DNA from 2 places in the Neobacillus sp. DFD-2R genome. Region 2 is predicted to be linked to the other one. Evidence: riboswitches for the same ligand, from Rfam matches in the RefSeq annotation. Region 2 holds a riboswitch; the other holds the start of a gene.

Region 1 (3,414 bases), 2.0 Mb from region 2:
CAGTTGAAAATATCGTCGGAGCGATGAAGCCTGTGGAAAGAGAAGATATTAAGATGCGTGCAACACTAAATTTCTATAAGGCTGATGCAGAGTTTGGTGAGCGTATTGCCAAAGGCTTAGGTTTAGCACTTCCGCAAGAAGTCAAATAATTATGTAAACTATTTGAAGGCCGTTCATTTTGAACGGTCTTTTTAAAATTATTTTAATCATTTAGATATGCAAGACGAGTACTTCCGCATTTCTTGATAAATCTATTTTTTACAGGAATTTAAGGGATAAAACCAGAATAATAGAAATAAGATGGTTGTAAAAGGGGGAATATGAATGGATGTTCAAGTGGTTGAAAAGAATGAGCTAAAGGTAGTTGGAATTTCATGGAATGGTACCTATTCAGAGACGACCATCATTCCTAGTCTATTTACAAAAATGAAAGAACGTCTTTATGAAGTTGCAAATCAAACAAATGAATCTGTATTGATTGCTCCCTTTCATAGCAGGGAAACAGAGTTCACTTATTATGTGACAACACCTGTTGAAAAAATTGAAGAAGTTCCGGAAGGAATGGTGGGTTTCACGATTCCTCGAAAAAATTATGTTTTTGCTACTCATAAAGGACGGCCTGAGGAAGTTGAAAATACATATCTTCAAATGTTCAACTGGATGAAAGAGTATGGTTATGAGCTGGATCAACATGCTTTAAGCTTGGAAATATATAAAGAAGAACATAAATATCTTAATTCTACCGGGGATTTACATTATGATATATACTTGCCAGTAAAGGAATATACGGTATTATAAGGTTGATACCTTAAATAATTTTTTAGAAATAGGATATAAAATATAAAATGAAGTGAGAATTGATAAATAAAAGCATTTCCCTTTACTGTTTGCATTTAGTATTATATTATCAAAATAATAAATAAAATAAATAATTCCTTCGGGGTCAGGTGAAATTCCTAACCGGCGGTGATGAAGCCAATCGCTTCTTAGTCCGTGACCCGTTTAACCTATTCGTTAAGTTAAACGGTGGATCTGGTGAAATTCCAGGGCCGACAGTTAAAGTCTGGATGGGAGAAGGAAAAAAACAGGATTAGAGATAGGTGAAAAATACACCTATTTGTAAGCCTTAGTTTCTCATTGCCTTTTAAAGGACCCTGAAGTGTACACCGTCTTCAGGGTCCTTTTTATTACCTTAAAAAGGTGGAAAGAATATGAATGACACATTTTATATGAATTTAGCAATAAATCTCGCAAAGGGAGCACTTGGCCAGACTTCACCCAATCCTGTAGTGGGTGCTGTACTGGTGAAGGAAAATCAAATTGTAGGCATGGGAGCCCATTTGAAAGCCGGCGAACCGCATGCCGAGGTTCATGCCATTCAAATGGCAGGGGAAAAAGCAAAAGATGCAACTCTTTATGTAACACTCGAACCCTGCAGCCATTTTGGTAAAACACCTCCCTGCTCGGACTTGGTTATAAGAACAGGGATAAAAAAAGTTTTTATCGCAACAACTGATCCGAACCCTCAAGTAGCCGGAAGAGGTATTGAACGATTGAAAAATTCGGGTGTCGAGGTAGAAGTAGGATTACTCCAACATGAAGCACTTGAGCTAAACAAAGTCTTTTTTTACAACATACGAACAGGCTTGCCATATGTCACATTAAAAACAGCAATAAGCTTAGATGGGAAAATCGCAACTGTCACAGGTGAAAGTAAATGGATAACCGGAGAGTCCGCCAGAAACGATGTTCATCAGTTCCGTCACTGGCATGACGCAATTTTGGTTGGTGCAAATACAGTAATTAAGGATGATCCTACATTGACAACCAGGCTCACATCAGGTGGGAAAAATCCAATTAGAATCATCCTTGACACCCATTTAAAAATACCCATCGATGCAAACGTAATAACAGATCAACAATCGCCAACATGGATTGTAACAGGTTCAGAAGTGAATCCTAAACTTGAATCAGAGTTTAGAAATTTAGGAATTGAAATAGTAAAAATGGCAAGTCCGAATATTAGCATTCCGGAAATGTTAAAGGTATTTGGAGAAAAAGGTATTACCTCGTTATTTGTTGAAGGCGGCTCAGAAGTCCATGGAAGTTTTCTAAAGGATCGGGCTTTTCAACAAGTCATTGCCTACATTGCACCGAAATTAATTGGCGGCAAACTCGCTCCTGCATCCTTCGGCGGAGAAGGGATTGAAAAAATAGCTGACACAGTGCAGCTAACTTTTAAAGAAGTAGAGCTGGTTGGTAATGATATCAGAATCATTGCTGAACCTATTTAAGGAGAAGAACAATATCATGTTCACAGGAATTATTGAAGAAATAGGATTGGTTTCAACTATCTCGCGGACCGGTGAATCTTTTGTGCTCACTATTGAAGCTAAGAAAATTCTCAGTGATGTCCATCTCGGGGATAGTATTGCCGTTAATGGTGTTTGCCTAACAGTTACTTCATTTTCAACGACCCATTTTACAGTGGATGTCATGCCGGAGACTGTTAAAGCTACAAGTTTAAATGATGTTAAACGCGGCTCTAAAGTAAATCTGGAAAGAGCTATGGCTGCCGGCGGCAGATTTGGCGGCCATTTTGTATCCGGACACATTGATGGGACAGGGGTCATAAAAAGTAAAAAGCAATTTGAAAATGCGATTTATTATGAAATAGAAGCTGATCAGGAAATAGTAAAATACGTCATTTTAAAGGGATCGATTGCCGTAGACGGGACAAGCCTCACTGTTTTTGGAGTGACAGAAAATAGTCTCACTTTATCTCTTATTCCCCACACATTGACTGAATCGATTTTAGGATTAAAAGGACAAGGTGATATTGTCAATTTAGAATGCGATATGATAGGAAAATATGTCGGCCATTTTCTAACTGGTGTTTTAGGAAAAACTAACAAAAAGAATGCATCGGGGATCACTGCACAATTTTTACAAGATAATGGGTTTGCCTAAAATTGATACATTGCCTAAGGACTGAGTCTTAAAAAAGTTGTCCAAATTGGAAGGAGAGATGTGGCGTGTTTAATACAATTGAAGAAGCACTTAATGATTTAAAGGAAGGGAAAGTTGTAATCGTTTGTGATGACGAAGACCGGGAAAACGAAGGTGACTTTATTGCTTTAGCGGAAAAGTCTACGCCGGATGTGATTAATTTGATGGCGACCCACGGCAGAGGTTTAATATGCATTCCCATTGAGGAAGAATTGGCTCAAAAGCTTGATTTATTCCCGATGGTATCGAAAAACACTGATCCGCATGGTACAGCTTTTACCGTAAGCATTGATCATAAGTATTCTACAACGGGAATATCTGCTTTTGAACGTTCGGCAACAGTATTAAGCTTACTCGATCCCGAGTCAAAGCCGGATGATTTTAAAAGACCTGGTCATATTTTTC
Region 2 (3,414 bases):
GGAACTGTCCCTGATTTATCTCAACCTTCCCGATCAAAAAGTGGAGAACATTTATAAATTCAATATGATAATCAATAAAATCTATTTTAAACTTTTGGGCCATTTGTAATGGTGTTAATCCAATCTTTTGATATCCTGTTAACCGAAAAACCAGAAATGATGGATCAATATTTTTATCCTCCTCAAAACATTCCATTAATTCCGAAAATAGCAAATTCCCTATTTCATTCCTTGGAACTTGGAAATTTTTCAAAGTCGATTTTAACCAAAAATGAACCTCTTTATTTTTTTGAATTGGAATATATTGCGTTTCATGAAAAACAAGATTGGATGTGACTTGGACAAGAAGTGACAATCTTTCCCAAAATAAAGCTGTTGCATGCTGGTATTCCCATCCATTAATATAGATAGGCAATTGATTTCTTTCTAAATGAGTGTCACCTGTTGGTGTTAACAGAAACCGTTGCACCCCGCATTCACTAATCAACCTTTTTTCTAAGATTTTTTCAATTACATTCTCAAAGGATTCACGTGTTAATGATTCAAAAATGCGAAAAAATTTTTTTAGTGAAAATAAATGGGCATCTTGGATGGTTTGCGAAGATTTTTTTCCATTTAACAGATGATAAATGGAGTATATAGTTCTTTCTCCATCCAATTGTTTTATACAATATAGAATAATATTTTCTATATAAAGCATTCCACCCCACCACTTTTTGCATTATCGACAAAATTAGCTATTTTTCTATTTTATATTTTAACACGAAAAAGGACAATTGTTGTTTAAAAATGTGGAAGATTCGGGAAAAGTAAATATACAGCCAGTTTTTTAAAAGCATTTTTCTATTGAAAAGTTACCCATACAGTTTTACAATAGTAAATGTGATAGGCGTTTCCATATAAACGTGGTAAACGAGTATGCTTAATTTTTGTTATTTCATTGGGAGGTTTTTAATCATGGCAAAGTACACAATTGTTGACAAAGAGACTTGCATTGCATGTGGTGCATGTGGTGCAGCTGCACCGGATATCTACGATTACGATGATGAAGGCATCGCATTTGTAACTCTTGACGATAATGAAGGTATCGTTGAAATTCCAGATGTTTTAATCGATGATATGATGGACGCTTTTGAAGGTTGCCCTACCGATTCTATTAAGGTAGCTGACGAGTCTTTTGACGGTAATCCAAATAAATTCGAATAATTAAATCAGTTAAGCTACTAACCTTCTCCTTAATGGAGAAGGTTTTTCTTTATCCTTACTTATAACAAAAGCAACCAGGGAGTAGAACCTGGTTGCTTTTGTTTTCTATTATGCGTTTTTTATCAAGGATAACTTTTTAATCCATGCTTGCATTCGTATGAACAGTAACATAAAAATTGATGACATAATAACACCTTTCACGATGTTAAACGGAAGGATCGCCGGTACTACTAAATTTCTCATATCAGGAAATTTCAAAAGGGCCGTGTAGGCAGGAAGAATTAAGAAATAATTTAAGATACTCATCATTACCGCCATTGTCAAAGTCCCGACAATTAAGGCAACCGTCATGCCCTTTTTGGTTTTTAATTTGTTATATAAATAATAGGTTGGCAAGATAAACAGGATTCCTGCAAGAAAATTAGCAATATGCCCAACAGGGATTCCCGTTTGACTTCCTGTCATTAAGTAATTAAGGACATTTTTGAAAAACTCGACTAATATTCCTGCAACCGGTCCAAAAATTAAGGCAGCGATAAGCGGCGGGATATCACTGAAATCAATAAATAAAAAATTTGGAAATGGCGGCAGTGGAAAGTTTAACAGCATTAAGAGATATGCGATACTACTGAGCATTCCGATTGAAACAATAGCTTTGACCTTCATTTTTTTCATTTTCCTCTCTCCTTTTTTTGATCCATCAAGTTAGGAAGAGAGGTTCAGCTACAGCCATCTGCCAATGTAAATAAAAAAACCTCAAGATGTTAACTTGAGGGAGTTACAAGGCATGCTTAATAAACGTCCAATTAACTAATTTTTTCGAACGTTCGCAGAACCTCCATCTTCTCCCATCCAGACTATACTGTCGGCTTTGGAATCACACCAAATCCTGCCAAAAAGGCTCGCGGGCTTAAGAGAACACTCTAATACCGCCGATCGGGAATTTCACCCTGCCCCGAAGATAGATCGATATTAAATTACAAATTTATTATACTGGAAAATAGCGGTTTTGTGAATAAAGAATTAAAAGCCGCATACATTGTTGGTCTGCGGCCTTTCTATTACTTAACAATTAAGATTTGTTTCGGCTTAATAACCTCGGACGTTAAGCGGTTTATTTTCTTAATTTTTTCTACGGTGAGATTATTTTCCTCTGCAATGGACGTTAATGTATCTCCGACTTGGACGATATATTCTTTTCCTGTACTTGCAGATTTTTTTCTATCTGATTTAACCGGACCTTCTTCGGATATTGGATGAACATGTGAACTTGCTTCTAAAACATTATTACCTGCACTGGCGACTCCTTTTTGAACTGATTCACCGACCTCTGCTTTCCCCAATAGTTTTTCAGGATCAAATGCGTACTTCTTTTCATATGTCCATTCTAGTTGATGGGTTTCAAAATGGAGATGAACACCTGTTGCTTGTCCTGTTCTTCCCATTTGTCCAATCATATCGCCTTGTTTTATTCCCTGTCCTTCTGCTACAAGACGTTTGTTTAAATGTGCATAAACGGCGACCAACTTATTGGGGTGTTTAACAAAAACCACATTACCATATGTATTGGAATAATAAGATTTAACAACCACACCATCATCAACAGCAAGCACTGGGGAATCTAATCTTCCTGCGATATCGATTCCTTTATGTTTTCCATGCCTTGTTCCGAATGTGTCCGAAATTACTCCATCTGATGGCCAAATCCAGCCAGCCTTTAAATCGTTCTCATTAGGCATACTTGCTTCAGAATGTTTACCGCCCAAAAATAATAAACTGATACAAAGTGCCATTATGATGGCAATTAAAAACCTCTTTATGTAGTCCCGCATTCCTTTCCTCCTTGAATCATATCCTCTCCTACCCACCTTATGTGTACCTATTTGCGTTTAGAACTTATTGGGCGAGCAAGAACGGTGAAACATACTTGTTATAATTTGGAGGTATTCACTTTTTTATTCATAAAAAAGCTGACCAAAAACAAAAGTTGGCCAGCTTTCAATTATCTCATTGTATATTTCGCAAATTCGGAGCAACAGGAACTTTAATCTTTTTTGTTAAATCAAACCGTCCGACTTGATTTATTGGAGCATTTTCAACCTTTACCATATTTACTCCAAATTCCTTTGCAGTTAATAATAAAGCTTCGATGGAATAGATCATATTAGGGTTATCTTTCATATTTACATTTTTATCTATTGTTATAAA

Evidence for each region. Region 2 has a riboswitch for FMN ahead of AC3ANV_RS08395 (ECF transporter S component). Riboswitches for the same ligand answer to the same signal wherever they lie in the genome.
Region 1: another riboswitch for FMN. It lies ahead of ribD (bifunctional diaminohydroxyphosphoribosylaminopyrimidine deaminase/5-amino-6-(5-phosphoribosylamino)uracil reductase RibD); the one in region 2 lies ahead of AC3ANV_RS08395 (ECF transporter S component).

Annotation. Positions count from the first base shown of each region.
Region 1 is NZ_CM173228.1:3,673,598-3,677,011, reverse strand. It holds gene katA (catalase KatA) at 1-149, shown strand, start outside; gene AC3ANV_RS18385 (GyrI-like domain-containing protein) at 325-798, shown strand; FMN riboswitch at 930-1,083, shown strand; gene ribD (bifunctional diaminohydroxyphosphoribosylaminopyrimidine deaminase/5-amino-6-(5-phosphoribosylamino)uracil reductase RibD) at 1,212-2,294, shown strand; gene ribE (riboflavin synthase) at 2,311-2,970, shown strand; gene AC3ANV_RS18370 (bifunctional 3,4-dihydroxy-2-butanone-4-phosphate synthase/GTP cyclohydrolase II) at 3,036-3,414, shown strand, end outside.
Region 2 is NZ_CM173228.1:1,702,595-1,706,008, reverse strand. It holds gene AC3ANV_RS08405 (YpbB family protein) at 1-700, opposite strand, end outside; gene AC3ANV_RS08400 (ferredoxin) at 958-1,206, shown strand; gene AC3ANV_RS08395 (ECF transporter S component) at 1,315-1,881, opposite strand; FMN riboswitch at 2,043-2,173, opposite strand; gene AC3ANV_RS08390 (peptidoglycan DD-metalloendopeptidase family protein) at 2,268-3,038, opposite strand; gene AC3ANV_RS08385 (hypothetical protein) at 3,214-3,414, opposite strand, start outside.